3 regions of the Pseudomonas sp. FW305-3-2-15-C-LB1 genome follow, and region 3 is predicted to be linked to each of the others. Evidence: riboswitches for the same ligand, from Rfam matches in the RefSeq annotation. Region 3 holds a riboswitch; each other region holds the start of a gene.

What was found. A riboswitch is a leader RNA that binds a small molecule or an ion and turns the genes downstream of it on or off. The one in region 3 is predicted to bind cobalamin.
Positions count from the first base shown of each region.
Region 1: another riboswitch for cobalamin. It lies ahead of cobO (cob(I)yrinic acid a,c-diamide adenosyltransferase); the one in region 3 lies ahead of AC3WP7_RS03940 (ABC transporter substrate-binding protein).
Region 2: another riboswitch for cobalamin. It lies ahead of cobW (cobalamin biosynthesis protein CobW); the one in region 3 lies ahead of AC3WP7_RS03940 (ABC transporter substrate-binding protein).

Region 1 is NZ_JBYSZX010000002.1:339,165-349,456, reverse strand. Features, by position in the region: gene AC3WP7_RS05420 (DUF2066 domain-containing protein) at 1-903, shown strand, start outside; gene AC3WP7_RS05415 (AI-2E family transporter) at 936-2,009, shown strand; gene hda (DnaA regulatory inactivator Hda) at 2,213-2,917, shown strand; gene AC3WP7_RS05405 (C40 family peptidase) at 3,127-3,756, shown strand; gene AC3WP7_RS05400 (C40 family peptidase) at 3,901-4,440, shown strand; cobalamin riboswitch at 4,545-4,791, shown strand; gene cobO (cob(I)yrinic acid a,c-diamide adenosyltransferase) at 4,871-5,482, shown strand; gene AC3WP7_RS05390 (cobyrinic acid a,c-diamide synthase CobB) at 5,479-6,786, shown strand; gene bluB (5,6-dimethylbenzimidazole synthase) at 6,783-7,433, shown strand; gene cbiB (adenosylcobinamide-phosphate synthase CbiB) at 7,430-8,338, shown strand; gene cobD (threonine-phosphate decarboxylase CobD) at 8,331-9,320, shown strand; gene AC3WP7_RS05370 (cobyric acid synthase) at 9,317-10,292, shown strand, end outside.
Region 2 is NZ_JBYSZX010000012.1:48,930-59,221, forward strand. Features, by position in the region: gene AC3WP7_RS21515 (fatty acid cis/trans isomerase) at 1-1,623, shown strand, start outside; gene AC3WP7_RS21520 (acyltransferase family protein) at 1,711-2,733, shown strand; gene nfuA (Fe-S biogenesis protein NfuA) at 2,793-3,377, shown strand; gene cobM (precorrin-4 C(11)-methyltransferase) at 3,563-4,309, opposite strand; gene AC3WP7_RS21535 (cobalamin biosynthesis protein) at 4,379-4,771, opposite strand; gene AC3WP7_RS21540 (CbtA family protein) at 4,768-5,469, opposite strand; gene AC3WP7_RS21545 (CbtB domain-containing protein) at 5,481-5,669, opposite strand; cobalamin riboswitch at 5,767-5,972, opposite strand; cobalamin riboswitch at 6,097-6,296, shown strand; gene cobW (cobalamin biosynthesis protein CobW) at 6,390-7,451, shown strand; gene cobN (cobaltochelatase subunit CobN) at 7,455-10,292, shown strand, end outside.
Region 3 is NZ_JBYSZX010000002.1:4,178-14,469, forward strand. Features, by position in the region: gene AC3WP7_RS03905 (amino acid aminotransferase) at 217-1,413, shown strand; gene AC3WP7_RS03910 (hypothetical protein) at 1,514-1,723, shown strand; gene ptrR (putrescine utilization regulator PtrR) at 1,737-2,609, opposite strand; gene AC3WP7_RS03920 (aldehyde dehydrogenase family protein) at 2,713-4,095, shown strand; gene AC3WP7_RS03925 (protealysin inhibitor emfourin) at 4,152-4,457, opposite strand; gene AC3WP7_RS03930 (M4 family metallopeptidase) at 4,472-5,533, opposite strand; gene AC3WP7_RS03935 (DNA/RNA non-specific endonuclease) at 5,664-6,590, shown strand; cobalamin riboswitch at 6,627-6,821, shown strand; gene AC3WP7_RS03940 (ABC transporter substrate-binding protein) at 6,924-7,934, shown strand; gene AC3WP7_RS03945 (FecCD family ABC transporter permease) at 7,931-8,935, shown strand; gene AC3WP7_RS03950 (ABC transporter ATP-binding protein) at 8,932-9,696, shown strand; gene AC3WP7_RS03955 (GNAT family N-acetyltransferase) at 9,857-10,292, opposite strand, start outside.

The DNA of each region.
Region 1 (10,292 bases), 330 kb from region 3:
CAGCGCGCCGTGCAGACCCTGGTGATCCGCCTGACCGGCGACGCCAAGGCCGCCGAGGGGCCGGGTCTGGCGGCCGTTCGCAAGGATCCGCAACAAATCATCAGCCAGTACGGCTACGACGCCGGCCCGCCGGAAAGCCTGCAAGTGGATTTCGACCCAGTGAGCACCGATCGCGTGCTGCGCGAAGCGGGCCTGTCGATCTGGGGCAGCAATCGGCCGTCGATCCTTGGCTGGTGGCTGAACGACTCCACCGAAGGCAGCAGCCTGGTGGGTGATGGCCAGACCGTCGCCCAGGCGCTGCGCCGTGCCGCGCAACACCGTGGCCTGCCGTTGCGCCTGCCGCTGGGCGACCTGGATGAGCAGGTGGTCGCCACCGCACCGAACCTGGAAAGTGCTGACGCCACACCGTTGCGCGCCGCTTCCGAACGTTACGGCGCCGACGCTTTGCTGGCCGTGCATGCGCGTCAGGAAGGCAACCAATGGCAAGCCAAATGGCGCCTGTGGCTGGGCGACAAGAGCGAGCAGGGCGCCGCGCAAGGGGCCGACACCGGCGCTGTAGCCGACGCGGTGATGCTGGCGATCAGCCAAAAGCTCGCGCCACGCTTTGCGGTCAAACCCGGCGTGAGCACCGAACAATTGCTGGAAGTGCAGGGCATGACCCTGGAGCGTTATGCCGCGCTGGGTCACCTGCTGGAGCCTTTCGGTGGCCAGCCGCAGTTAGTGGATGGCAATCGCATCGTATACCGCGTCAATGGCAGTGCCGATCAGTTGCGTACCCAGTTGAGCCTGGCCAAGTTGCAGGAGATTCCTGCGGGTGAGGCACCGGTCCCGCAACCGGTGGCGGAGGGTGCGCAGCCGGCTGCTGCACCAGAACCTCAGGCGCAAATGCGTTTTCGCTGGTAGCAGTTTTCTTCTTTATATAGATGGAGTGGTTTATGGCGGATACGCGTCGTTGGGTGTGGCTTGGCGGGTTTGTCCTGCTGTGCGTTTTTGTGTTCCTGCTGCATTCGATCCTGACGCCATTCCTGGTCGCGTTGCTGCTGGCTTACCTGTTCGATCCGGTGGTGGATCGCCTGGAAAAAGCCGGGTTGTCGCGGACCTGGGGCGTGGTGGCGGTGTTCGCCCTGTTTACCTTGATCATCACGGCGTTGGTGCTGGTGCTGGTGCCGATGCTGGCCAAGCAGTTGTTCCGCTTGTATGAGCTGGCGCCGCAGATGCTCGATTGGCTGCAGCACACGGCGATGCCGTGGGCCCAGGCCAAGTTGGGGTTGGCGGATGGTTTCTGGAAGTTCGACAAGGTCAAGGCGGCCATCAGCGAACATATGGGCCAGACCACCGATATTGTCGGGGTCATCCTCAGCCAGGCGACGGCGTCCAGCCTGGCGTTGATCGGCTGGCTGACCAACCTGGTGCTGATCCCGGTGGTGGCGTTCTACCTGCTGCGCGACTGGGACATCATGATGGCCAAGATCCGCAGCCTGCTGCCGCGCAACCGTGAGGAGCGCATTGTTTCGCTGGCTGAGGAATGCCATGAGGTGCTCGGCGCCTTCGTGCGCGGGCAGTTGCTGGTGATGCTGGCCCTGGGGATCATCTACGCGGCCGGCTTGATGGCTATCGGCCTGGAGCTGGGTCTGTTGATCGGCCTGATCGCCGGCCTTGCCGCAATCGTGCCTTATATGGGGTTTGTGATTGGGATCGGCGCGGCGCTGGTCGCGGGCTTGTTCCAGTTTGGCGGGGACTTGTACCCGATGCTGGGGATCGTGGCCGTCTTCATGGTCGGCCAGGCGTTGGAAGGCATGGTGCTCACGCCGTTGTTGGTCGGGGATCGGATTGGTCTGCATCCGGTGGCGGTGATCTTTGCGATTCTGGCGGGTGGTGAGTTGTTTGGCTTCACGGGCATCCTGCTGGCGTTGCCGGTGGCGGCGGTGATCATGGTGCTGGTGCGCCATGTGCACGATCTATACAAGGATTCGGATGCTTATACGGGGGTTGAAGATCCCGACCTGTAACTCTATCTTCACAAACCCGGTCAAGGCCGGGTTTGTCTTTTCTGGGGGCGGTCCGTCAAACAATCTGCATAAATCCAACAAGTTAACGCAAACCTTTGATTTTGCTTGGGGTCTGTTGCATTGTGCGCCCGGCGTCACGGGTATAAACTTTGCAAACTTTACACAGAGGCCACTAACGGTTCGTTCGGAGCCGTTCAGTCAGCATGAAACCGATTCAGCTGCCCTTGGGTGTGCGTCTGCGTGACGACGCCACCTTCATCAACTACTACCCAGGCGCCAATGCCGCTGCACTCGGCTATGTCGAGCGGCTCTGCGAAGCCGACGCCGGGTGGACTGAAAGCCTGATCTATCTGTGGGGCAAGCACGGCGTAGGGCGTACCCACCTGTTGCAGGCTGCGTGCCTGCGGTTCGAGCAGATGGGCGAACCGGCGGTGTACCTGCCGTTGGCCGAGTTGATGGATCGCGGTATCGGCATCTTCGATCACCTTGAGCAATACGAACTGGTGTGCCTGGATGACTTGCAGGCGATCGCCGGCAAGGCGGATTGGGAAGAAGCGCTGTTTCACCTGTTCAATCGCTTGCGTGACAGCGGTCGGCGCCTGCTGATTGCCGCGTCGACTTCGCCACGCGAGTTGCCGATCAAGCTGGCCGACCTCAAGTCGCGCATGACCCTGGCGCTGATCTTCCAGATGCGCCCGCTGTCCGACGAAGACAAATTGCGTGCCCTGCAATTGCGGGCCTCCCGTCGCGGCCTGCACCTCACCGACGAAGTCGGGCACTTTATCCTTACTCGAGGCACCCGCAGCATGAGTGCGCTGTTCGATTTGCTCGAGCAGCTCGATCAGGCGTCCTTGCAGGCTCAAAGAAAATTGACGATCCCTTTTCTCAAGGAAACGTTGGGCTGGTAACTCATTGAATTTACGCGGTTCGCCATTTTACGGGCGCCAGAAAACCTGCGTTTCTGCCGGCTGGGCATCGCATTCGAACCGATAAATGGAATTACGGCTTAGATGTCATAGTCCAATCGCGAAGTCACATAGAGCACGATTGAATTTGCAAATCGATGTGATAGAAGGCATAGTCTCGACTTCTTTACATATCAGCCACGGTCGTGCCCATGCTAAATCGCTTCGCACCCCTCGTGCCCCTCGCACTCGTTACCCTGTTGTTTGGTTGCGCCTCCCACCCTCAGCAGGTGGTCGATCAGCAGAAACCACAGGTTCAAAATCAGGCAAAATTCGTTGCTGCACAATCTGCCTCTGTTTATGAGGAAGAAGTCGCAACGGAAAAGGAACTGGCCGACTTCGCCGGCAACAAGCCTTATCAGCTTCCAGTCCTGGCCGACAGCATCCTCGAACGCGGCATGTCCCTGATCGGTACCCGTTACCGTTTCGGTGGTACCTCTGAAGCCGGTTTCGACTGCAGCGGTTTCATCGGCTACCTGTTTCGTGAAGAGGCCGGCATGAATCTGCCGCGCTCCACCCGCGAAATGATCAACGTGAATGCACCGTTGGTCGCACGCAACAACCTCAAGCCTGGCGATCTGCTTTTCTTCAGTACGGCAGGCCGTGGTCGTGTGAGCCACGCCGGTATCTACCTGGGCGATAACCAGTTTATCCACTCCAGCAGCCGTCGCAGTGGCGGTGTCCGGGTCGATAACCTGGGTGACAGCTACTGGAGCAAAACCTTCATCGAAGCCAAGCGCGCACTCGCCATGGCCCCGACGACGGTTACCGCTAGCAAGTAAACTTAAAGTGATACTTGAAGTTTGACGTGTAAGCGCTAGAATCCCTGGACATTGTTGTAATCCGTTCGCGCGAGCTTTGCTTGCGCGTTCTGGTTTTCAGCGTTCGGCAGCGAAAGCCGCATCCAGACCAGGATTGTTCTGCACATGTCGACCTCGGCCCGCCTGATTCTCATTGTTTGCGCCGCGCTCCTCAGCGCCTGCGCAAGCCGCACACCGCCGCCCGCTCCCGTAGCGGTGAAGCCCAAGCCGGTGTTCAACTATTCCACCCAGAATTTCTCGCCCGCAGCTGAAGACGTACTCTTCCGCGCGCTGGGCCTGGTCGGCACGCCTTACCGTTGGGGCGGCAACACGCCGGACTCCGGGTTTGATTGCAGCGGCCTGATCGGGTTTGTCTTCCGCGATGCCGCCGGGATTTCCCTGCCGCGTACCACCCGCGAGTTGATCGTAATGCGCGCGCAGGACGTCAGCGAGCAGAACCTGCAGACCGGCGACCTGCTGTTCTTCGCCACCGGTGGCGGTTCCCAGGTCAGCCACGCCGGAATCTACGTGGGTGAAGGGCGCTTTGTGCATGCGCCACAAACCGGCGGTACGGTGAAGCTGGACACGTTGTCCAAGGCCTATTGGCAGAATGCCTATTTGAGCGCCAAGCGCGTTTTGCCGGGCAACCTGGCACGCAATCCTTAGCGCCAGACTCGAATCGAAATGTGGGAGGGGGCAAGCCCCCTCCCACAGTTGTTTTGTGTCGACTTCAAGTTGCTTTAATTGACGCTCCACCCCCAACCTACTACCCTTCGCCGCTTGTTCCAGGTGCTCTGTGACCCACGGGTCGACAGAGTGAAACAGGGAAGCCGGTGAGTGAGCGCACTTCTACACAGTGCCGCCGCGATTCCGGCGCTGCCCCCGCAACGGTAAATGAGTCAAGACGCTGCCTTTTGCCACTGTATCGCCTGCGATATGGGAAGGCGCAGCGTTGGCCTGCCTTCAGCCAGCACGCCACTCATGAGCCCGGAGACCGGCCTGCAACATCCAACAGCATCACGGTGGGCGATGCTTGGCTGTCTGCTTTTCTTTTTTCCTGCCCGCCGTTTTTGTCCAGCCCCAACGGAGAGCTGCCATGACCGATTCCCCCGACCGCGACGAACGCCACCTGGCGCGCATGCTGCGCAAAAAAGCCGTGATCGACGAGCGCATCGCCAACTCCCCCAACGAATGCGGTCTGCTGCTGGTGCTGACCGGCAACGGCAAAGGTAAAAGCAGCTCCGCGTTCGGCATGTTGGCCCGTGCCATGGGCCACGGCATGCAGTGCGGTGTGGTGCAGTTCATCAAGGGGCGCAACAGCACTGGAGAAGAATTGTTCTTCCGTCGCTTCCCCGAGCAAGTGCGCTTCCATGTAATGGGCGAAGGCTTCACCTGGGAAACCCAGGACCGCCAGCGCGACATCGCCGCCGCCGAGGCCGCCTGGGCAGTCTCCCGCGAATTGCTGCAGGACCCCTCCATCGGCCTGGTGGTGCTGGACGAACTGAACATCGCGCTCAAGCACGGCTACCTCGACCTGGACCAGGTCCTCAGCGACCTGCAAGCCCGTCCACCGATGCAACACGTGGTGGTCACCGGCCGTGGCGCCAAGCCCGAGTTGATCGAAATGGGCGACACCGTCACCGAAATGGGCATGCTCAAGCACGCGTTCCAGGCCGGTATCAAGGCACAGAAGGGCGTCGAACTTTGAATCAGCCCCGTCATTGCCCTGCCGTTTTGATCGCCGCTCCGGCGTCCGGCCAGGGCAAAACCACCGTCACCGCCGCGCTCGCCCGTTTGCACCGCAACCTGGGGCGCAAGGTGCGCGTGTTCAAATGCGGCCCGGACTTTCTCGACCCGATGATCCACGAACGCGCCAGCGGTGCGCCGGTGTATCAGTTGGATATGTGGATGGTGGGCGAGCAGGAAAGTCGTCGTTTGCTGTGGGAAGCGGCGGGGGAGGCAGACCTGATCCTGATCGAAGGCGTGATGGGCCTGTTCGACGGCACACCCTCCAGCGCCGACCTGGCGCGACACTTCGGCGTGCCGGTGCTGGGGGTGATCGACGGCACGGCCATGGCGCAGACCTTCGGCGCGTTGGCATTGGGCCTGGCGCGCTATCAGCCGGATCTGCCATTCGCCGGTGTATTGGCCAACCGTGTCGGCACCCTGCGTCATGCGCAACTGCTCGAAGGCAGCCTCACCGAGGGCCTGCGCTGGTATGGCGCATTGTCACGCGAGACCGGTATCGAACTGCCCAGTCGCCACCTCGGCCTGGTGCAAGCGAGCGAACTGAATGACCTCGATGTACGCCTGGACGCCGCCGCCCAAGCGTTGGGCAGCAGTTGCGAAGTCGCCTTGGCGCCGCCGGTGACGTTCGCTGCGCCCCAAGTGATCGAGGCTGAGCCGTTGCTCAAGGGCGTGCGCATTGCCGTGGCCCGCGATGAGGCCTTCGCCTTTACCTACGGCGCGAGTCTCGACCTGCTGCGCGCAATGGGCGCTGAGCTGACGTTTTTCTCGCCGATTCACGATCGCCAATTGCCTGATGCCGACAGCCTCTACCTGCCCGGCGGTTACCCGGAATTGCACCACCAGGCGCTGTCGGAAAACATCCCGATGCTCGACGCCATTCGCGCTCACCACGCGGTCGGCAAACCCTTGCTTGCCGAATGCGGCGGCATGCTCTACCTGCTGGACTCGCTGACCGATGTCGACGGCATCCGCGCTGAACTGCTCGGCCTGTTGCAGGGCGACGCGGTGATGCAAAAGAAACTGGCGGCCTTGGCCCTGCAAAACGTCGAATTACCGGAAGGCACCCTGCGTGGCCATACCTATCACCACTCCCTGACCACCACTGAATGGCAACCGATTGCCCGTGGCCTGAGCCCCAATGGCGGGCGCGGTGCCGAGGCGGTGTATCGGCAGGGGCGGATGACGGCGTCCTACGTACACTTCTATTTCCCATCCAATCCCCAGGCGGTGGCCGCATTGTTCGCGCCCGATCCAGCACTATGAGCGACAACGCTTTTCCCCAGGCCGACCGCGACGCCGTCTACCGCGCCATCGCCGAACGCCGCGACATGCGCCACTTCAGCGGCGGCACTGTCGCCCCCGAGCTGCTCCACCGCTTGCTCCAGGCCGCACACCAGGCGCCCAGCGTCGGCCTGATGCAGCCCTGGCGCTTTATTCGCATCAGCGATCGCCAGTTGCGTGGGCAGATTCAACAGGTGGTGGAAGAAGAACGCGTACGCACCGCCGAAGCCCTGGGCGAGCGTTCCGATGAGTTCATGAAGCTCAAGGTCGAAGGCATTCACGACTGTGCCGAAGTGCTGGTAGCGGCGTTGATGGATGATCGCGAGCGGCACATCTTCGGGCGTCGCACCCTGCCGGAAATGGACATGGCGTCTTTGTCCTGTGCTATCCAGAATTTGTGGCTGGCGGCGCGGGTCGAAGGCCTGGGCATGGGCTGGGTCTCGTTGTTCGAACCCCAGGCGCTGGCCGATCTGCTGGGTTTGCCGCCCGGTGCGAAACCCCTGGCCGTGTTGTGCCTGGGGCCGGTGGCCGAGTTCTACCCGGCACCGATGTTGCAGCTCGAAGGCTGGACCGAGCCTCGACCGTTGAGTGACATGTTGTATGAAAATGCGTGGGGAGTGAGTCAATGAGTGTGGCCTTGCTGTGTGTCGCTGCAGTCGCGCTGGATGCGCTGCTGGGCGAACCCAGGCGCTGGCATCCGCTGGTGGCGTTCGGCAATTTTGCCGGGCGCATCGAGCAACGTTTCAATACCGGTGGCCGTGGCTGGCGCAGCCATGGCGTGACCGCGTGGTTTATCGCCGTGGTGCCGCTGACGCTGCTGGCCACGGCCTTGTCGTGGGCGCCTTACATTGGCTGGGTACTGGAGATCCTGGCGTTGTACTGCGCCCTTGGCATGCGCAGCCTTGGCGAGCATGTGATCCCGGTGGCCCAGGCCCTGCGCAGTGATGACTTGGAGGCGGCGCGCAAACGCGTGAGCTACCTGGTCAGCCGCCAGACCAGCGAGCTGGACCGCACCGAAGTCGCCCGTGCCGCCACCGAATCGGTGCTGGAGAACGGCAGCGATGCGGTGTTCGCTGCGATTTTCTGGTTTGTGGTGGCCGGTGTGCCGGGCGTGGTGCTTTACCGCCTGAGCAACACCCTCGACGCCATGTGGGGTTATCGTAACGAGCGCTTTGAGCGCTTTGGTTGGGCGGCGGCAAAAATCGACGATGTGCTGAACTACATTCCCGCACGCCTGGTGGCGTTGACCTACGCGTTGCTGGGCAAGACCCGGCTGGCGCTCAAATGCTGGCGCACCCAGGGCCCGACCTGGGACAGCCCCAACGCCGGCCCGGTCATGGCCGCTGGTGCGGGCGCCCTGGGCGTGGAACTGGGCGGTGCCGCGATCTATCACGGCGAAGTGCACCATCGTCCGCAACTGGGCGAAGGCCCGGCGGCGGATGCCGATTCCATCGATCGGGGCTGGCAACTGGTGCAGCGCGGCGTATGGTTGTGGCTGCTGATCCTGTGCGCGGGGGCGCAATTCTATGCTTGAGCATGGTGGCCGGCTGCGCAAGGCAGCGATTCAGTACGGGATAGCCGAAGCCGACTGGCTCGACCTGTCCAGCGGGCTCGCGCCCTGGCCCTGGCCGATCCCCGAAATTCCCCTGCGTGCCTGGGCGCGCCTGCCGGAAACCGACGACGGCCTGGAGCAGGCCGCCAGCGAATACTACGGCGCTGCGCATCTATTGCCGGTACCGGGTTCCCAGGCGGCGATCCAGTTGTTGCCGCGCCTGCGTCGCGCCGGCAAGGTCGGCGTGTTGTCGCCGTGCTATGCCGAACACGCCGAAGCGTGGCGTCGCGCCGGTTACGTGGTGCGCGAAGTGCAGGAACAGGAAGTCGACTTCTTTCTTGATGGCCTCGACGTGCTGGTGGTGGTCAACCCCAATAACCCCACCGGCCTGAGCCTGAGCCCGCAACGCCTGCTGGATTGGCACTCGCGGCTGGCCCAGCGCGGCGGCTGGCTGGTGGTGGATGAGGCCTTCATGGACGTCACCCCGCAAGTGAGCCTGGCCGGCCAGGCGCATCAGGTCGGTTTGATCGTGCTGCGTTCGTTCGGCAAGTTCTTCGGCCTGGCCGGCGTGCGACTGGGCTTTGTGTTGGCCGAGCGCAAGTTGCTCAAGTTGCTCGCCGAGCAGGTCGGCCCCTGGGCGGTCAGCGGGCCGACGCGGGTGCTGGGCGAGGTGTGCCTGCGCGACACCGCCGGGCATGTGCGGCAACGCACGCGTTGCATCGAGGCGGGCCAGCGCTTGTTCGCGTTGCTGGAGCGCCACGGCTTTCCACCCCAGGGCGGCTGTGCCTTGTTCCAATGGCTGATCACGCCCCATGCCGAGCGTGTGCACGAATTCATGGCCCAGCGCGGCATTCTGCTGCGCCTGTTCGTCCACGACAGCAGCCTGCGTTTCGGCCTGCCCGACACTGAGGCCGACTGGCAGCGCCTCGACGACGCCCTGGCCGCCTATAAGGACGCAGCATGAGTACGCTGATGGTGCAGGGCACCACCTCCGATGCCGGCAAAAGTACGTTAGTGACCGCGTTGTGCCGCTGGCTGGTGCGCCAGGGTGTGGCCGTGGCGCCGTTCAAGCCGCAGAACATGGCACTCAACAGCGCCGTGACCGCCGAAGGTGGTGAAATCGGCCGCGCCCAGGCGGTGCAGGCCCAGGCCGCCAACCTGGCGCCTCATACCGACATGAACCCGGTGCTGCTCAAACCCAACAGCGACACCGGCTCCCAAGTGATCATCCACGGCCGTGCCGTGACCACCATGAACGCCGTGGCCTATCACGACTACAAAGCCATTGCGATGCAGGCGGTGCTGGCCTCCCACGCCCGGTTGAGCCAGGCCTATCCCGTGGTCATGGTGGAAGGCGCTGGCTCCCCGGCGGAAATCAACCTGCGCGCCAACGACATCGCCAACATGGGCTTCGCCGAGGCGGTGGATTGCCCGGTGTTGCTGATTGCCGATATCAATCGCGGCGGGGTATTCGCCCACCTGGTCGGCACCCTGGAGCTGCTGTCACCCACGGAACAGGCGCGGGTCAAAGGCTTCATCATCAACCGTTTTCGCGGTGACATCGCGCTGTTGCAACCCGGCCTGGACTGGCTGGAAGCACGCACCGGCAAACCGGTGGTGGGCGTTCTGCCTTACGTGATGGACCTGCACCTGGAAGCCGAGGACGGCATCGACCAACGCCAGATCGACAAGGCGGCCCAGGTGCTCAAGGTGGTGGTCCCGGTGTTGCCGCGCATCAGCAACCATACGGATTTCGACCCGCTGCGCCTGCACCCCCAGGTGGATTTGCAATTCATCGGGCCAGGCCAGCCGATCCCGGCCGCCGACCTGATCATCCTGCCCGGCTCGAAAAGTGTGCGCAGCGACCTGGCCTATCTGCGTGCCAACGGTTGGGACGCCGCCGTGGCGCGTCACTTGCGTTATGGCGGCAAGGTGC
Region 2 (10,292 bases), on a different contig from region 3:
TGGTTGTTCGAGCATTTATTCCTCGCGCACATCTACTTCGAGAATGGCGAGCCGGGGCATTTCTTCCAGTGGGTGCGTTCGCGCACGCCGAGTGGCCAACCGATTGACCTGATCGCTACGCGCCGTCCCAATGATGACCCCGGCACCCGCGTGTATTACCGCCTGTGGCCGGTGCAGGGCGTGATCGTGCATAAAACCCACATTACGTACCCGTTCAGCGCCGAGAAGATGGCCCGCATCAAAGAGCTGTTCTACGCCGGCAATTGGCAGGTCAACGCCTTGCCGGGCTACGGTCCGGGCCGCCGTGCCAACCCTTTTGAAACCTTCGAAGCCATCCCGGCCAAGGCGCGCTACCAGTTCATGCTGGATAACGCCGAATACTTCGTGCGTACCTTTATCCGTGGGCCGGTGTGCCGTGGGCAGATCGCCACGGATGTGATCCGCGACAATTTCTGGACCCTGTTCCAGGACCCGGACCACGACCTGTACATCACCGATGCGCGCTATCGCGGCCAGGCCACGCCGCTGCTGGCCATGCCGGGACAGAACGATGACGTGGGCAGCGTGCTCAGCCTGTGGTTGGCCTACCGCGATAAGCGCAACGAATACGAGGCGCTGCGCCGCGACAGCTACGCCGACCTGCCGCCGCCGAGTTGGTCGAGCCTGTGGGCAGGCAATGACAATGCCTTGCTGAGCATCTTCCGCCACTTCGACAGTGCCGCGGTCAACAAAGGCCTGATCGGCGAGGTGCCGCAAACGATGTGGCTGTTCGACTATCCACTGCTGGAGCGCACCTATTACCAATTGGCGGTGAATTTCGACGTGTTCGGCAATGTGTCGCACCAGGCCCAGACCCGGCTGTATTTCGACCTGATCCGCAATGGTGCCGAGCAGAACTTTTTGCGCCTGATGCCGGCCGATTCGCGTGATGGTTTCCTCGACGATTGGTACCAGAACAGCGGCAAGCTCAAGCTGTGGCTGGATTACGAGGCGATCGATGACGACAAACCCACTGGTCTGCACCTGAACAAAAACGATCCGAAGCGCGACTTTGCCAACCAGTTGCTCACCCGTTACGGCGATTTGAACGCCAGCCCGGACCCGATCAACCGCTGCAGCGGCGCCTATTGCTCTCGCGATGGGATCGACCCGGCCTTGCAGGATGCGGAGCAGGCCCTGAGCCGCCTGACCTCACGCCCAGCTGCCGGGCTCAAGGTGATTGATCAATTGCCTGAAGCGACGATGCTGCGGGTTGAAACCGCCGGTGGCAAGCGTGTGGTCTATAGCATGCTGCGCAATCGTGCCCACAGTAATGTCGCGTTTTTGCTGGGGGAGGCCTATCGCTACCAGCCGGGCCTGGATACGGTGACGATTTATCCGGGTGTGCTGAGCAGCTACCCGAACTTCATGTTCAATATTCCAGCCCAGGACGTGCCTGAGTTCGTGGCTGAAATGGAGCAGGCCAAGGATGCCAAGGGTTTCGAGAAGATTGTGGATCGGTGGGGTGTGCGGCGCAGTCATCCGTTGTTCTGGCAGTATTTCCATGATCTGTCGCGGTACATTCGTGAGACTACGCCGGTGGAAGAGGGTGTATTGGACATGAACCGCTATGAGAACCTATAACTAATGACAGTGATCCAGTCATCTCTCTGAGCGGGTGCTGAAGCGGTCGGATATCTATCTTGCGGGAATGGAACAGGTATTCCGATCATGTTGATTTCAGTGCAAGCGCTACGTGCCTTGGCGGCGTGGATGGTGGTGGGGGTTCACTTCGTACAGTTGTTTTTCGACTTTGAGGCGCATAACTGGCTGGAGGACCTGTTGGTCGAAACAGGCGGGGTCAGGGTCGATATATTTTTTGTTATCAGCGGGTTTGTGATTTTTCTTTCGACTGCGGACAAAACCCTGACACCTTGGCGTTTCATGCTCATGCGTGTGGCAAGAATCGTTCCGGCGTATTGGTTTTATACCCTGCTCATGATGCTGCTGGTTGCGACTGTGCCTGCGATGTTTCCGTACGAGAATATCGAGCCGGGCTATGTGTTGATGTCGCTGCTGTTCATTGCCGCCCCGAGCCCGCCGGGTGTGGAGGTTTACCCTCTGCTGGGCGTCGGGTGGACCCTGAACTTCTTGATGCTGTTTTATCTGCTGTTTTCCTTCTCTTTGTTCGTTCGGCAATCCTATCGGCTGTGGGTTGTCGCGGCACTGCTTTATCTTGTGTGTTACATCGGCCCCGCCCTGGGTCTAGCCAGCGGTTTTTACAGGAATGACATTATTCTCGACTTTCTGATGGGTATTGCCATCGGCATGCTGTACCGATGTGGCCTGTGCCGGTCCGGCTCATGGTTGCCGTTATTGGGTATCCTGGTCTCGTCAGTGGCGATTTATCACGGGGCAAATCTACCGCGTTCGTTGGAGTGGGGGGTGCCAAGCGCTGTGTTGGTGATCAGTTGTGTGGCGTTGGAACCCTACTTTCAGGGCTCCCGCCTTTTGAAGATGCTGGGAGACTGCTCTTACTCGGTTTACTTGATCCACGTGCCGGTACTCGCTGCTGGGCTATTGATTGCCAAGAGTATGGGAATAGATCCCTACGCGATGCTGCTGGTGTGCATCGCAGCAATAGCGTTGGGCTCATATTGGAGCTACCAATGGCTTGAAAAGGGAACCTATCGCGCCCTCAAGCGCTGGCTTGACATAGAGGGGCCGGAATCTATTGCCCGACAAAAATACTAGGACTTTGTACCTGCGTAATATTTTGGCGTAAACTGCCGGCAAGCCTGTGAGGAGTTTCCATGACTGCCATAACCATTACCGACGCCGCCCACGATTACCTGGCCGACCTGCTGTCCAAGCAGAACACCCCGGGTATCGGCATCCGCGTCTTTATCACCCAGCCCGGCACCCAATACGCCGAGACGTGCATTGCCTACTGCAAGCCCGGCGAAGAGAAGCCTGAAGACACCGCCCTGGGGCTGAAAAGCTTCACCGCGTACATCGATGCCTTCAGCGAAGCTTTCCTTGACGATGCCGTGGTCGATTACGCCACCGACCGCATGGGCGGCCAATTGACCATCAAGGCACCGAACGCCAAGGTGCCGAACGTCAACGCTGACAGCCCGGTCAACGAGCGTATCAACTACTACCTGCAGACCGAGATCAACCCAGGTCTGGCCAGTCACGGCGGCCAGGTCAGCCTGATCGACGTGGTTGAAGACGGTATTGCCGTGCTCAAGTTCGGCGGTGGCTGCCAGGGTTGTGGCCAGGCGGACGTGACCCTGCGCGAAGGCATCGAGCGCACCTTGCTCGAGCGTATTCCGGAGCTCAAGGGCGTACGTGACGTGACCGACCACACGCAGAAAGAAAACGCCTACTACTGAGTAAGGCGTTCGCTGCGGACATAAAAACGGCGCCCCGTGAGCGCCGTTTTTTTTGCTTTAAATTCAATAGATTACGCTATCTATCTAATGTTGAGTGTTCATTGCGAAAGCTGGGCTGTCAGATTTTTTTTAATAAATTTACTCAATAAAATCAATATGTTGTAAATGTTTTGTGATGTTGAATATCAAGATCGATAAAGATGCGCATGCCCCGCCCGATACAACGATGACTCACTGAAACTGTCACTCGCCAACACCCGACCCACCACAATCAACGCCGTACGCCGAAACCCTTTGGTCGCCACTTTTGCAGCGATGTCACTGAGGGTTCCGACCGCCCAATCCTGATCGGGCCACGTCGCCCGGTGCACCACGGCAACCGGACAATCCGCGCCATAATGGGGCAGCAGTTCGGCGACGATCCTGTCCAGGTGGTTGACCCCCAGATGAATCGCCATGGTGGTGCCATGTCGCGCCAGGCTGTCGAAGTCCTCACCGGCCGGCATGCTGGTTTTATCCGCGTAGCGGGTCAGAATCACGCTCTGGGCAATGTCGGGCAGGGTCAGCTCGGTTTCCAGCAGGGCCGCGCAAGCGGCCACCGCCGTAACGCCAGGGATGATCTGGAACGGGATGCCCAGGTCGCGCAAATGGCGGATCTGCTCGCCGATCGCGCCATACAGGCTGGGGTCGCCGGAGTGCACGCGTGCCACATCCTGGCCCTTGGCATGGGCGGCCTTGATCAGGTCGATGATCTGTTCCAGGTGCAGTTCGGCGCTGTTGGTCACCGTTTCTGCCTGATGACCTTCCAGTACCGCCGCCGGCACCAGCGAGCCGGCATAGATGATCACCGGGCAACTGCGGATCAGCCGTTGGCCTTTGACGGTGATCAATTCCGGGTCGCCGGGGCCTGCGCCGATGAAGTAGACGGTCATGGGAAATCCTGATGAAAAACGGGCGAGCATGAAATCTGCTCATGATCGAAAGGGGCGATTATCGGGTTTTCAGTCGGCGCACGCCAATGCAAAGGTGGCCAGGGCGGTTTTCTGGCGGGTGATCAGCAGGTGCGCAGGGGCGTTGGCGAGCTGTTCGGCCAGGGCCAGGGCGGCGCTTTCGGCGATGCCGTAACAGCCGGTGTGGGCAAAAGCCACGTCCGATTTATGGCTCAGCCGGTCGGCATAAATCGCCAGTCGTTCAGCGTTGAAACACTGCAACGGCAGGTTCAGCCGCGCGGCCAAGGCCAGTAGCCCGGGTTCTTCCTGTTTGCGATCAAGACTGGCCAGCGCAGTGATACGGTGGCGCTCGATACCGCCCTCGACGAGGGCGGCGTCAAACAAGGCCAGCAGAGTGTGGACATCACAGCCCTCCCGGCAGCCCAGGCCGACGACCAGTTTCACGCCGAGTATCGATCGTCACGGTTGCGGCGGAACAGCCAGGCGCTGATCAGGCCGAGGGCCAGCCAGAACGCCACGTTGGTCAGCTGCGAAGCAATCTTGAACTGCGCTTCCAGTGCTTCCGGGGCCAGCATCGAATGCACTTGCGGTTGTGGCGCGCCGATCACGTGCGGCACCACCAGGATTGCCGCGCCCAGCGCCTTGAGCAGCCAGTTGCGACCGAACACGATCAGCGCGATACCGGCTGCAGTAGACGCGGCAGTACCGATCCACCAGATCTGCCGTTGTGCCAGGTCAGCGGCGGCGGTGCCCGGCAGCTCGGGCGGCAGGCCCAGGGTAGGCGCCAGTACAAAGGTCGCATAACCCGCCAGGCCCCAGAGCAGGCCTTGGGCGGTACGGGTTGGTGCACGCAGGGTGTACAGGCCGGCCAGCATCAGGGCGAAGCCAACGGCGACCACCAGGTTTCCACCCGTGGTGGACAGCACGCGCTGCCAGCCGTCTTCAGGCTCCCAGGCTTCGGCGTCATGGGTATGTGCAGTTGCGCCGTCGGCGTGTTCGTGCAGTTCAGTCGCTGCCGGGGCCTTTTCAAAGGTCTCCGCCTGCAGAATCAGCGGGGCGACCCAGAAACTTTGCAGCAAAGTCAGCAACAGGGCAGCCAGAAGGCCGGTGAAACCTGCGGTTTGCGCAATACGCTTGATCATGTCGGCAAGCCTCAGTGGCACGGGAACGCGGCGCTGTGGCGGGTATCGTGGGCAGCGTTGTGTACCGCCTCGATATGCGAGAAGCCGGCGAAATACACCAGGCACGCGCCGAGGATCGACGCACCGATGGCGGCGGTCAGGCGTTGGCCCAAGGTAGAGGTGCTGCTGGTGGCGTGCGAAGTGCTGCTGATGATCGACATGGCGCGTCCCTTTCAGGTGTCAGGGTGAAACGAGCGCATGAAAGCCCCGCGAGCCAGGCACGCAGGGCTTTGAACAGCGCCCGCCCACCGCGGGTTTGTTATCTGATTTTTTCGGGCCGGTCTCCGGGCTTGCGAGGGGCTCAATGCCTGAAAACGTCGCCTTCCCATGCCGACTGGCACAGTGGATATGACGTTTCGCTCGCTTACCGTTGCGGGGGCAGCACCGGACTGTCATGCGTGTGTGCATGAGTCACCGGTTTCCCGTTTCACCCTTTGCAGGGCACCCGAAACAAGATGTGTAGGAGAGCATGGGGGTGGGAGGGGAGTCAATTGGGGATGTGCGTTCTGGGGGCATGTCCGTTACCGCAGCAATGGATATGTACTCAAGCCAACCCAACCCCATCATTGACCATCCCCCAAGCACTGCGTAGCCTTGCACCCTCGAGGTTCTTCGGCCCAGGCCGAAGCTAAGAAGGGAACGCGGTCCAAGCCGCGGCTGCCCCCGCAACTGTAAAGGGTTCAGCTGACTGCCACGCCACTGCCGACAAGGCGGGAAGGCGCAGCCAGCGCCGGTCGCAAGACCCGCAAGCCCCAAGCCAGGAGACCTGCCTCGCAACCGATTTTCTACTTCAACCGGGCGGGGTGATCCGGTGACGAAATCCGCTGCTGCGCGCCGTCGCAGCGCCAATCGTCCCATATGCCCGCCCCCAAGGGCATCCGATGAAAACACTGGCCAAACTCCCCGTTACCATCGTCACCGGCTTCCTCGGCTCGGGTAAGACCACCTTGCTGCGCCACATGCTGGACAACGCCCAGGGCCGTCGCATCGCGGTGATCGTCAACGAATTCGGCGAGCTGGGCATCGACGGTGAAATCCTCAAGCAGTGCTCCATCGGTTGCACCGAAGAAGAGGCCAACGGCCGCGTCTACGAATTGGCCAATGGCTGCCTGTGCTGCACCGTGCAGGAAGAATTCTTCCCGGTGATGCGCGAATTGGTCGCCCGCCGCGGCGATCTCGACCATATCCTCATTGAAACTTCCGGCCTGGCATTGCCCAAGCCATTGGTGCAAGCCTTCCAGTGGCCGGAAATCCGCAGTGCCTGCACCGTGGATGCGGTGATCACCGTGGTCGACAGCCCAGCCGTCGCCGCCGGCACTTTCGCTGCCTTCCCGGACCAGGTGGACGCACAGCGCAAACTCGACCCGAACCTGGACCACGAATCGCCGTTGCACGAGTTGTTCGCCGATCAACTGGCGAGCGCCGACCTGGTGATCCTCAACAAGGCCGACCTGATCAATGCCGAAGACCTGGCTCGCGTGCGCCTGGAAGTCGCCGAGGAGCTGCCGCCGGCGGTGAAGATCGTCGAAGCCAGCAGTGGTCGCTTGCCCCTGGACGTATTGATCGGCCTGGGCGCCGGTTCCGAAGAGCACATCGACGGCCGCCACAGCCACCACGATCATCACCACGAAGGTGAAGACGACCACGACCACGATGCGTTTGACTCGATTTCCATCGACTTGCCGCAAGCCGATGAAGCACTGCTGCTCGATGCCCTGACGCAACTGGTGGTGCAACACGGCATCCTGCGCGTCAAAGGTTTCGCCGCCATCCCGAACAAACCGATGCGCCTGCTGATCCAGGGTGTGGGCACGCGGTTCGACAAACACTTCGACCGCGCCTGGGGCGCTGAAGAAGCGCGCACCACGCGCCTGGTGCTGATCGGCCAGGAACTGGACGCGGCGGGCCTCGAAGCGCAACTGCGCGCCGCCCTCAGCGTCTGACCCATGCACCTGCTCAGGACCCAGCCCGGTGGTTTCGTCTCGGACGACAATATTGCCGACCTTGGCCAAACCCCCGCTGACCTGGTGATCCTGTGCAGCGGCGATTCCAGCCTGGCGCTGCTGGCCGAAGCGGCCCAGCAATTGCCCGACGACTACCCGAGCCTGCGCCTGGCCAACCCGATGCAGGTGCAGAACCATGCCTCGGTCGACTTGTACGTCGATGAGGTGCTGCGCCACGCCAAGGTCATCCTGATTTCGCTGCATGGCGGTATCGGTTACTGGCGCTACGGCATCGAGCGTCTGGTGGAGTTGGCCGAGCGCGGTGTGCAGCTGATCCTGGTGCCGGGGGATGATCGCCCGGACCCGGAACTCAGCGGGCTGAGCACCGTCGGTGCCGAAGCGCGTGATCGGCTGTGGCACTTCCTGCGTCAGGGCGGCCTGGGCAATGCCCTGGATTTCTATCGTTGCCTGGCCAGCGCCTACCTGTGCCGCGACTATGCCTGGGCCGAGCCCCAAACCCTGCCACGCACGGCGATCTATCACCCGCACCACGCCAGCGCCCGCCTGAACCATTGGCAGGCAGACTGGAACGCCGACTGGCCGGTGGCGGCGGTGTTGTTCTACCGCTCCCATTTGCAGGCGGCCAATACCGGTTTTATCGATGTGTTCTGCCAGCGCCTGCACGCAGCGGGGCTTAACCCGTTGCCGATGGCGGTCGCCAGTTTGAAAGAGCCCGGCTGCCTGGCGGTGGTCGAAGACCTGCTGGATGAGGTCGGCGCGGCGGTGATCCTCAATACCACCGGCTTCGCCCAATCCAGCCCCGAAGCGCCGCATTTGCGCCCGTTTCGCCGCAATATCCCGGTGATCCAGGCCATTTGTGCCCAGGACAACCAGCCCGGCTGGGAGGCCAGCGAGCAGGGCCTCGGCCCCCGCGACCTGGCGATGCACATCGCGTTGCCGGAGCTGGATGGGCGCATCATCAGCCGGCCCATCAGCTTCAAGGACCTGGCCTGGCGCAGCGAACGCAGCCAGTCGGATGTGGTGTGCTACCGCGCTGCGCCGGAACGCATGGATTTTGTCGCCGAGCTGGCGCGGCGTTGGGTCGAGTTGGCGAGGGTGCCGAATGCGGAGAAACGCGTTGCGCTGATCCTCGCCAACTACCCGACCCGCGACGGTCGCATCGGCAACGGCGTGGGCCTGGATACACCGGCGGCGGCGCTGAACATCCTGCGTGCCTTGCAAGCCGAAGGCTATGCGCTGCCGGACGTATTGCCGGAGTGTGGCACGGCGTTGATCCACGAGTTGCTCGGCGGCGTCACCAACGACCTGCACAGCCTCGACCTGCGCCCTTGCCATCAAAGCCTGGGCCTGGACGAGTACGAGGCGATGTTCCAGTGCCTGCCCGAAGCCAATCGCCAGGCGGTGCTGGAGCGCTGGGGCGCGCCGCAGAACGATCCGATGTGTCGCGACGGTCGCCTGATGATCGCCGGCCTGCGCCTGGGCCTGACGTTTATCGGCGTCCAGCCGGCGCGGGGTTACCAGGTGGACGCCAGCGCCGTGTACCACGACCCGGACCTGGTGCCGCCCCACGCGTACCTGGCGTTCTACTTCTGGCTGCGCCACACCTACGGCGCCCACGGCGTGATCCATGTGGGCAAGCACGGCAACCTGGAGTGGCTGCCGGGCAAGGGCGTGGGCCTGTCGGAAAACTGCTGGCCCGATGCGTTGCTGGGGCCGCTGCCGAATATATATCCGTTTATTGTCAATGACCCGGGCGAGGGCGCCCAGGCCAAGCGGCGCACCCAGGCAGTCATCATCGACCACCTGATGCCGCCGCTGACCCGTGCCGAAACCTACGGCCCGCTGCGTAACCTGGAGCTGCTGGCGGACGAATATTACGAAGCGCAGTTGCTCGATCCGCGCCGCGCCCTGGAGCTGCAGAAGGACATTCTCAAGCTGGTGCGCGAAACCCGCATCGACCAGGAGCTTGAGCTGGAGAGCGACGCCGATGCCGCCGTGTGGTTGCCGCGCCTGGACACCTACCTGTGCGACTTGAAGGAATCGCAGATCCGCGACGGCCTGCATATTTTTGGCGAGTCACCCGAGGGTCGCCTGCGTATCGATACCTTGCTGGCACTGCTGCGCATCCCGCGTGGCGATGGCCGTGGCCCGCATTCGAGCTTGCTGCGCGTGCTGGCCAAGGCCTTCGAACTGGGCTTCGACCCGCTGGACTGCGCCCTGGCCGAACCCTGGACCGGACGCCGGCCGCTGGTGCTACAGAAGATCGACGGGCAGTTGTGGCGTACCGCCGGCGATACCCGTGAACGCTTGGAGCTTTACGCGGCGCGATTGATCGAGCAAGCCCTGGAAGGGCCGCTTGAGCAATTGGAAGAGCCCGGTTGGGAGGACGTGAAGGCCGTAATCGAAAGCCTGCGTATTGTCGTGGCACCTCGGCTGGATGCCTGTGGCCCGGCAGAAATGCGCGGTTTGCTGGATGCCTTGAGCGGCCGTTTCGTGCCCGCTGGCCCCAGTGGTGCGCCGAGTCGTGGGCGTTTGGATGTGTTGCCGACCGGGCGCAACTTCTTCACCGTCGATGTGCGCAACCTGCCTACCACCACCGCCTGGCGCATCGGTTTTCAATCCGCCAACCTGATTCTGGAGCGGCACCTGCAAGACCATGGCGACCACCTGCGCCAACTCGGCTTGTCGGTTTGGGGGACCGCGACCATGCGCACCGGCGGCGATGACATCGCCCAGGCCATGGCGCTGATGGGCGTGCGCCCTGTATGGGCGACGGGCAGTCAGCGCGTGGATGACTTTGAAATCCTGCCCGTCAGCCTG
Region 3 (10,292 bases):
GGGTTTCAAGACCATCGTCCTACGTGCCGTGCCGGATCAATGTTGCAATAAGACTAACGGTCAGCAAATAAACCGAAAAACTTGGCCGAAAAGCCATTTCGGCTGTCGCCCTCGACGGTGATGGCCTCTATACTAGCTCCCCGTTTGTGCACCGCTCTAGTGCATTCGGCTGGAGCGCGACACGTCCCTCCTACCCCCCATAGAGCTGCCGCAAAAATGAGCCTGTTCTCCGCTGTCGAAATGGCACCACGCGACCCTATCCTGGGCCTCAACGAAGCATTCAACGCCGATACACGAACCACCAAGGTCAACCTTGGCGTGGGCGTTTACTGCAACGAGGAGGGGAAGATTCCACTCTTGCGTGCCGTTGCCGAAGCGGAAGCCATTCGCGTGGCGCAACACGCCGCCCGTGGCTACCTGCCGATCGATGGCATCGCAGCCTACGATAAGGCTGTGCAAACCCTGCTGTTCGGCGCTGAATCGCCACTGCTCAGCGCTGGTCGCGTCACCACCGTACAAGCGGTCGGCGGCACTGGCGCGCTGAAGCTGGGGGCTGACTTCCTCAAGCAACTGCTGCCTAACGCCGTCGTCGCCATCAGCGACCCGAGCTGGGAAAACCACCGCGCGCTGTTCGAAACCGCCGGCTTCCCGGTGCAGAACTACCGCTACTACGACGCCGCCACCCATGACGTGAACCGCGCCGGCCTGCTCGAAGACCTCAACGCCCTGCCGCCGCAATCCATCGTGGTGCTGCACGCCTGCTGCCACAACCCGACCGGCGTCGACCTGAGCCCGGCCGACTGGCAGAACGTGCTGGACGTGGTCAAGGCCAAGAACCTGGTGCCGTTCCTCGACATGGCCTACCAGGGCTTTGGCGACGGCATCCACGAAGACGCCGCCGCTGTGCGCCTGTTCGCTGAATCGGGCCTGACCTTCTTTGTGTCCAGCTCGTTCTCCAAGTCGTTCTCCCTGTACGGCGAACGTGTGGGCGCACTGTCCATCGTCGGCGAGTCCAAGGAAGAAAGCGCGCGCATCCTGTCCCAGGTCAAGCGTGTGATCCGCACCAACTACTCCAACCCGCCAACCCACGGCGCGGCCATCGTGGCAGCAGTGCTGAACAGCCCTGAGCTGCGCGCCCAGTGGGAAGCCGAACTGGCTGAAATGCGCCTGCGCATCCGTGGCATGCGTGAGCAAATGGTCGCCACCCTGGCCAAGGCTGCTCCGGAGCACGACTTCAGCTTCGTCGGCCGCCAGCGCGGGATGTTCTCCTACTCCGGCCTGACCGTTGAGCAAGTTACCCGCCTGCGCAGCGAATTCGGCATCTACGCACTGGATACCGGGCGTATCTGTGTGGCGGCGTTGAACCAGTCGAACATTGATACAGTCACAAAGGCAATCGTTCAGGTGCTGTAAACCTGTAGCCGTTGCACCAGAAGGGGAAGCCGATGGCTTCCCCTTTTTCGTCTCCAGCCCCTAGACTGAACCTCGACCGCCCCTTTGCTGTGAGTACCTTATGAGAAACGACGACCTGGACCTGCGTGCCGACCGCGACGAGCTGGACCACTTCCCCCCGCGTGCACCGCAAGCAAAGCGCCAGAAGAGCCTGGTACTGCAAGTGGCGCTCGGTGTATTCCTTGGCGGCCTGGCACTGTGGCTGGTGCAGTTGGGCGCAACTGCAGTCATGGCAAAACTGGCCATGGGCACCCTGCAATTCGGCGGCTGATACCCATCACAATCTAGGAAGCAACCAGATCGCGTTCCTCCAACAGCTTTACAAAGCTGTTGAGGCTCTGCGACACCGTCCCGCGCCGCCAGATCAGCCAGGTATTCAAAATCCGGAAGTTATCCGTCAGCGGCCACACGCTCACCGCCGCCGACCCCGGCATGCTCTCCAGCATGCTGCGCGGCATCAGCGCCAGCCCGGCGCCGGCACTGACGCAGGCGAGCATGCCGTGGTACGACTCAATCTCGAAGATCTTGCCCGGCACCGCGCCATCCTGTGAAAACCAGCGCTCAAAGTGGTGCCGATACGAGCAGTTGGAGCGGAAGGTGTAGATGTTCTCGCCATTCACATCCTGCCCCCGGGTGATCGGCGCGTGTTGCAGCGGCGCGATCACTACCATCTCTTCCTCGAATACCGCCACGCCTTCCAAGGTGGCATGCAGCACCGGCCCGTCGACAAACGCCGCCGCCAACCGCCCCGACAACACGCCTTCGATCATCGTGCCCGACGGCCCGGTGCTCAGGTCCAGCTCGACCTTGGTGTGTTTCTGGTTGTACGCCGCGAGCAACGCCGGGATACGCACCGCCGCCGTGCTCTCCAGCGAACCGAGGGCAAACGCACCCTGGGGCTCCTCCCCCGCCACTGTCGCACGGGCCTCCTGCACCAGGTCGAGGATGCGCCGCGCATAGCCGAGGAAATTCCAGCCCGCCGGCGATAGACGCAAACGGCTTTTCTCGCGGATAAACAATTCCACGCCCAGGTCTTGCTCCAGTTGCTTGATGCGCGTAGTCAGGTTCGACGGCACGCGGTGAATCAACTGCGCGGCGGCGCTGATGCTGCCTTGTTCGGCAACGGCCTTGAAGATTTCCAGTTGCACCAGGTCCAAATCATTCTCCAATCGTGAATGTATTGCTTAATATTATTCAGTTTCCAGAAAAGATATACCCCCGTAGGCTGAACCCAACCTCATCATTCAGCAGGACGGTGCCATGAACGCGACTACCCACGCCCTCTCGATCAACCCGGCCAACGGCGAAACGGTCGGCAGCTACCCGTATGAAACCGCGCAGCAACTGGACGCCGCCCTCGAGCGCGCCACCCTCGCCTTCCGCACCTGGCGCCGCCAGCCGGTCAGCCAGCGCGCCGAGTTGCTGCTGAGCCTGGCCAGCGCCCTGCGCGAACAAGCCGAAGATATGGCGCAGATGATCACCCTGGAAATGGGCAAACCCATCGCCCAGGCCCGTGCCGAAATCGAAAAATGCGCGCAGCTCAGCGAGTGGTATGCCGCCCACGGCCCGACCATGCTCGCCCCGGAACCGACGCAGGTGGACAACGGCAGCGCCCAGATCGAATACCGCCCACTGGGTCCGATCTTCGCGGTGATGCCGTGGAACTTCCCGGTGTGGCAAGTGCTGCGCGGCGCCGTGCCGACCATGCTGGCCGGCAACACCTACGTGCTCAAACACGCACCCAACGTGATGGGCAGCGCTTACCTGATCCAGCAGGCGTTCCACACCGCCGGTTTTGCCAAAGGCCTGTTTGAAGTGGTCAACGTGACCAACGACGGCGTCTCCCAAGCCATCGCCGACCCACGCATCGCCGCCGTCACCCTCACCGGCAGCGTGCGCGCCGGTATCGCCATCGGCTCCCAGGCCGGTGCCGCATTGAAAAAATGCGTGCTGGAACTGGGCGGCTCCGACCCGTTCATCGTGCTCAACGACGCCGACCTCGATGCCGCCGTACAAGCCGCCCTGATCGGCCGCTTCCAGAACAGCGGCCAGGTCTGCGCCGCCGCCAAGCGCCTGATCATCGAAAAAGGTGTGGTGCAAGCCTTCACCGCCAGATTCCTCGAAGCCAGCCGCGCCCTGGTGATGGGCGACCCGACTTCAGCCGCCACCTACATCGGCCCGATGGCCCGCTTCGACCTGCGCGACGAGCTGCATGGCCAGGTCCAGGCGACTCTGGAAGAAGGTGCCACCCTGCTGCTGGGCGGCCATAAAATACCCGGCGCCGGCAATTACTATGCGCCGACCGTACTGGCCAACGTCACCGACCAGATGACCTCGTTCAAACAGGAACTGTTCGGCCCCGTGGCCTCGATCATCACCGCCCGCGACGCCGACCACGCCGTGGCCCTGGCGAATGACAGCGAGTTCGGCCTTACCGCGAGCATCTTCACCAGCGACCCGGCGAAGGCGCGGGACATCGCCAATCAGCTGGAAACCGGCGGCATCTTCGTCAATGCCTTCAGCGTCTCCGACCCTCGGGTGGCGTTTGGCGGGATCAAGAAAAGCGGGTTCGGCCGCGAGTTGTCTCACTTCGGTGTCCGCGAGTTCTGCAACGCGCAGACCGTGTGGCTGGATCGCACATAAATCAGAGCAGCGCCTGACCTGTGGCTCACCACAGGCATGCGGTGGCCTGAAATTGTTTATGCACGAATATGCCGCCGCACACACTGCACCAACCCCTCCAGCGCCTGCGACTTCACTGGCGCGAGCACACAGACCGTGTGTTCGCGCTGGTCCTCCTTCACCGTCAGGGTGTAATGCACCTGGCCCGGGTTACCGGGCGCGGGTTCACTGCTTTGCGGCAGTTGAAAGAAGTCGCACGCCTCGACCAACTGCCGCAACTCCTGCTGGTCCTGCTCGGGCAGGCTGTCCAGCTCAACCGTACGCGGCTTGGCCAGGCCCGGAAAAAAAGCAGGCCCGCCGTTTTCCTTCAGCGAAATTTGCATGGTTGCTCCTCACGTCAGACTGAAATACCGACCGCCTTCCAGCCCTCCTTGACCGCCTTCTGCTCATCCTTGTTCGCGCCGTAGAGGCGACCGGCAACATCGTAGGTAATGCGTGCAAAGCGCAAAAACCCTGAGTTCGGCCGCAACCGCGCATCACGCAACGCGTCGTACCAGATGCGCCCGGCACGTTCCCAGGCAAACCCGCCGATTTTCGTCGCCACCTGGTAAAACGCATGGTTGGGAATACCGGAATTGATATGCACCCCGCCATTGTCCTCGTAGGTCTGCACAAAATCATCCATGTGCCCGGGCTGAGGGTCCTTGCCCAGCAGCTTGTCGTCAAACGCGGTGCCGGGGGCTTTCATCGAGCGCAGCGCGGTGCCTTTGATCTTCTTGGTAAACAACCCTTTGCCGATCAGCCAATCGGCGTCCTCGGCCTTTTGTTTCAACGAATATTGCTTGATCAACGAACCGAACACGTCCGACAGCGACTCGTTCAACGCGCCGGACTGATTGAAATACATCAGCTTGGCCTCATCCTCGGTCACACCGTGGGCCAGCTCATGGCCAATCACGTCGAGGGCGACCGTGAAGCGGTTGAACAGCTCGCCGTCCCCATCCCCGAACACCATCTGGGTCGAGTTCCAGAACGCATTGTTGTAGTTCTGGCCAAAGTGCACGGTAGCGTCCAGGGCCATGCCGGCATCGTCGATGGAGTTGCGGTCAAAGACCTGATCGAAAAAGTCGAAGGTGGCACCCAGCCCATCATAGGCCTCGTCCACCGCCGCGTCGCCACTGACGGGCTGGCCTTCGCCACGGATGAGTTTGCCCGGCAGGCTGTCGCTGCCCTCGGCGCTGTAGATCGAGCGTCGTTTGTCGGCGCCCATGGCCAGCGCCAGGTGCGCCGGGCCCTTGGCGGGCACCGCGACCATGCGCAGCGAGCGGAAGGTGCTGTCCTTGGCGCGGGTACGCAGCGCGACATCCCGTTGCGCTTTGTCACCGTTACGCGCGATCTGGTCGAGCATATAGGGCGGGATCAGGCAGAAAATCGGGTTACGGTAATGGCGATCACACATGGGCTGGCTCCTTGTTGGCGTGTGCTGAACGTCCGGATGACCGTTTGAGGATAGCCCCCAGGGGTTAGTGCGTATGATCAATTGTCATTAATCTATGTTGCAGTCGTGTTTATCCAAGGAGGACTGACCGATGCCCGCACGTAAAGCCAAAATCGACCTTGCCTACCGCCCCCGGCTTGCCGACCTGCGCCCATTGATCGCGCCGAGCCCCACGCTGCTGGAGGCACGCGCAGCGACACCCCGCGTCACGCCGGCCAAAGACTTGAAGGACCGGCGTGGCTACGCGGAGGACTTTCTCGGCAGCTTCGGGGTGCCCTGGCCCACGCTGGAAGAAGCGTTGGCGAGCGATGCCCAGAAGCGCCTGGACTACACGCACTTCTCCATAACGATGTCACGCGCCAAGCGCCTCGCGCTGTATGTGGGCGTCAACATCGACGGCGGCCAGCATGTGGACATCATCCGCAGCAACGACACCTGGGCCTACGATGGCCGCCTGCCGGTCGACGCCCAAGTCGGCGAAGCGCTCTACGCCGGCAATGGCCTGGACCGCGGCCACCTGGTGCGCCGCCAGGACCCCAATTGGGGCGACGTGGCGCAAACCGCCAACCTCGACACTTTCCACTTCACCAACTGCTCGCCGCAGATGAGCGGGTTCAACCAGAAGACCTGGCTGGAACTCGAAGACTACATCCTCGACAACACCCAACGCTGGAAAGCCCGGGCCACGGTGTTCAGCGGCCCGGTGTTCGCTGACGACGACCGCATTTACCGGGGCGTGCAGATCCCCAAGGCGTTCTGGAAGGTGGTCGCCTACCTGAGCGATGACGGCAAGCCTTCGGCCAGCGCCTACATGATCGATCAGAGCCGCGAACTGGGCCAATTGGAGCTAGTGTTCGGCCAGCTGCGCACCTACCAGCGCAGCGTGATCCAGATCGAGCGCCTGACCGGCATCCGCTTCGGCAACCTGGCCGACTACGACGGCTTCAGCAACGAAGAACGCGCCACCGGCACGCGCATCGAAGCGCTGATCCAGGGGCCCGAGGACATTCGTCTCTGACCGGGCACGCCGTGGGCTATGTCGCCCCGCCTTAATCAACTACCATACCGCGCCGGTTCCCAAACGGGACTAATAGGGAATCCGAGGCGCGGTACACCCGCGCCAACCGGAACTGCCCCCGCAACTGTAGATGCCGAGCCTGCTCCTCGATGCCACTGGACCTCGTCCGGGAAGGCTGGAGCCTGGCGACGACGCATCAGTCAGGAGACCTGCCGGCCCAAGCTCAATCACTAACCGGCGGGGTGTCCGGGAAGGACATTCTTGCCTGTCGCTCCCCCGGAGCCCGAGAGTGAATTTCCGAATGGCACGTACGCTTCACTCGGAGATCGCCCCATGCTGCCACGCGTTACCGCCCTGCTCACAGGCGTTGGCTTCTGTGCCCTGGCCCAAGCCGCGCCCACTCACTACCCGCTGACGGTGGAAAACTGCGGCAGCCAGATCACCTTTGCGCAAGCTCCCGCCCGCAGCGTGACCATCGGCCAGGCCGCCACCGAGATGCTGTATGCCCTGGGCGTGGCCGATAAAGTGGTCGGCACCTCGCTGTGGTTCAACAGTGTGTTGCCGCAGTACAAGGCACAGAACGATAAAATCGAGCGCCTGGCCAACAACGAACCGAGCTTCGAAGCCGTGATCGCCAAGCGCCCGCAACTGGTGGCCGCCGAGCTGGAATGGGTGGTCGGCGCGCAAGGCGTGGTCGGTACCCGCGAGCAGTTCCATGAACTGAAGATCCCCACCTACCTGCTGCCCTCCGACTGCGAAGGCAAGGACAACCTGGTGGGCGCCGACGGCACACGGCTGGAGCCGTTTCGCATCGAGACCATCTATAAAAGCATCCGCCAACTGGCGCAGATCTTCGACGTGCAGGAGCGCGGCCAGCAGCTGAACGACGAGCTCAAGGCGCGCCTGGCCAAATCCGTCGCCACCGTGCAGGGCAAAGGCCTCAAGCAGGCCAGCGCGCTGGTGTGGTTCTCCAGTGCCGAGATGGCCAGCGATCCATACGTGGCCGGCCACAAAGGCATCCCCGAATTCATGCTGCAAACCCTGGGCCTTTCCAACGTGGTGCAGTCCGATGAAGAGTGGCCCGCCGTGGGTTGGGAAACCATCGCCAAGGCCAACCCGACCTTCCTCGTCATCGCGCGCATGGACCGCCGCCGCTACCCGGCCGACGACCATGAAAAGAAACTCGCCTTCCTGCGCAGCGACCCGGTAACGCGCAACATGGACGCGGTGAAAAACAACCGCATCATCATCCTCGACGCCCTGGCGTTGCAGGCCAGCATCCGCATGTTCGACGGCCTTGAACAACTGGCCACGGCCATCGACGGCTACGACCTGCCAAAATGATGCGCACCCTGCTCGCCCTGGCCCTGCTCCTGGTTGCCGTCCTCGCCGGCGTGGCCATTGGTGAAACCGCCATCTCGCCACAGGTGGTGCTCCAGGTACTCGCCAACAAACTGTGGGGCGCCGGCTACGTGCTCGACCCCATCGATGAAGGCGTGGTGTGGAACTACCGCCTCACCCGCGCCCTGGTCGCCGCCGCCTGCGGTGCCGGGCTGGCCACCTGCGGGGTGATTTTGCAATCGCTGTTGCGCAACCCGCTGGCCGATCCCTACCTGCTGGGCATCAGCGCCGGCGCTTCGACCGGTGCGGTGCTGGTGGCGTTGATGGGTGTGGGCGGCGGCTTGGTGTCGTTGTCGGCGGGCGCGTTTATCGGCGCGATGGCGGCGTTTGCCCTGGTGATCCTGTTGGCGCGGGCCAGCGGTTCGGTCAGTGGCACCGGCCAGATCATCCTCGCCGGTATTGCCGGCTCGCAATTGTTCAATGCGCTCACCGCGTTCCTGATCACAAAGTCGGCCAGCTCCGAACAGGCGCGCGGCATCCTGTTCTGGCTGCTCGGCAATCTAAGCGGCGTGCGTTGGCCCTCGGTGTGGCTGGCGGTGCCGGTGGCGGTCGCCGGCCTGGCCGTGTGCCTGTGGCACCGCCGGGCGCTGGATGCGTTTACCTTTGGCAGCGACTCGGCGGCGTCACTCGGTATTCCGGTGCGCCGCGTGCAATTTGTGCTGGTGGGCTGCGCGGCGCTGGTGACGGCAGTGATGGTGTCGATTGTCGGCTCTATCGGCTTTGTCGGGCTGGTGATTCCCCATGCCGTGCGCCTGTTGCTTGGCACCGGGCATTCGCGGCTGTTGCCCGCCAGCGCCTTGGGTGGCGCGTTGTTCCTGATTGCGGCGGATGTGCTGTCGCGCACGCTGATCAAGGGCCAGGTGATTCCGGTCGGCGTGGTCACCGCACTGGTCGGTGCACCGGTGTTTGCGCTGATCCTGATCGGCCGGAGGAATGCGCGATGACCGTCCTCAGTTGCAGCGGGTTGGGCTTCAAGGTGCGCGAGGCCGAGTTGCTGCGTGATATTCATCTGGACGTGCAATTGGGCGAAACCCTCGGCATCGTCGGCCCGAATGGCTCCGGCAAATCCACCTTGCTCAAGCTGTTGGCCGGGCTACGTGCACCGGCGTCCGGCGACGTGCTGCTGGGCGGCCAGCGCCTGGGCACGCTGTCCCGCCGCGCCATCGCGCAGCAACTGGCCGTGGTGGAGCAACAGGCCGACACCGACGACGCCATCCGCGTATTCGACGCCGTGGCGCTGGGCCGTACGCCGTGGCTGTCGGCGCTGAGCCCGTGGTCCTTGGATGACGATGCGATCGTGCGCCAGGCCCTGCGCGACGTCGACGCCACCCACCTGAGCCACCGTGCCTGGCGCAGCCTCTCGGGCGGGGAACGCCAGCGCGTGCACATCGCCCGCGCATTGGCGCAACGGCCGCAGATTCTGTTGCTGGATGAGCCGACCAATCACCTGGATATCCAGCATCAGCTGGCGATCTTGAAGGGTGTGCAGGCGCTGCCCGTGACGACCTTGATTGCGCTGCATGACCTTAACCAGGCACTGACCTGTGACCGCCTGGCAGTGTTGGATCGCGGGCGGTTGGTGGCGCTGGGCAAACCGCTGCAAGTGCTGACGCCGCAGCGGTTGCACGAGACATTCGGCGTGCAGGCGCATTACCTGACGGACCCGTTTGATGGGGCGCAGATCCTGCGGCTGCGTTCCGCTTGATACTGGAATAGCGGTTTATCGTGGCGAACGGGCTTGCCCCGCGTTGGACTGCGAAGCAGCCCCAATAAGGCCGCTGCATTCCTCCAGGTCGAACTGGGGCGCAGGGTTTCAGGGCCGCTGCGCAGCCCAACGCGGGGCAAGCCCGCTCGCCACAACAGGCCTACAGGGACCGCTGCATATGCGTCGTCCGCCACAGCGGGTCTGCTTCCACATCCACCACCTCGAACCCCTGCCGAACCCAGAACTCAATCGCTCCCGGCAAAAATGGGTGGGTATGCAGGTACATCACCTCAACCCCATCCGCCTGCGCCAGCGCTTCCAGCGCGCGGTACAACTGCCTCGCCAGGCCAAAACGACGGAAGGCGGGAAGCACAAACAACCGCACCACCTCCACCGTCTTGCGGCCTTGGTAATTCAACTGCGGGAAACGCCCATCATAGGGTAGGTAGCCAATGGCAGCGACAATCTGCCCCTCAGCGCAAGCGATCAGAAATTGCCCATGGCCCTGCAGATAGACCGCCTCGAAACGCGCCAAGTCTGCCGGCATCCCCTCTGCATTGAGCTTGGGGAAAAGCTCGGAACGAGCTTGCAGCACG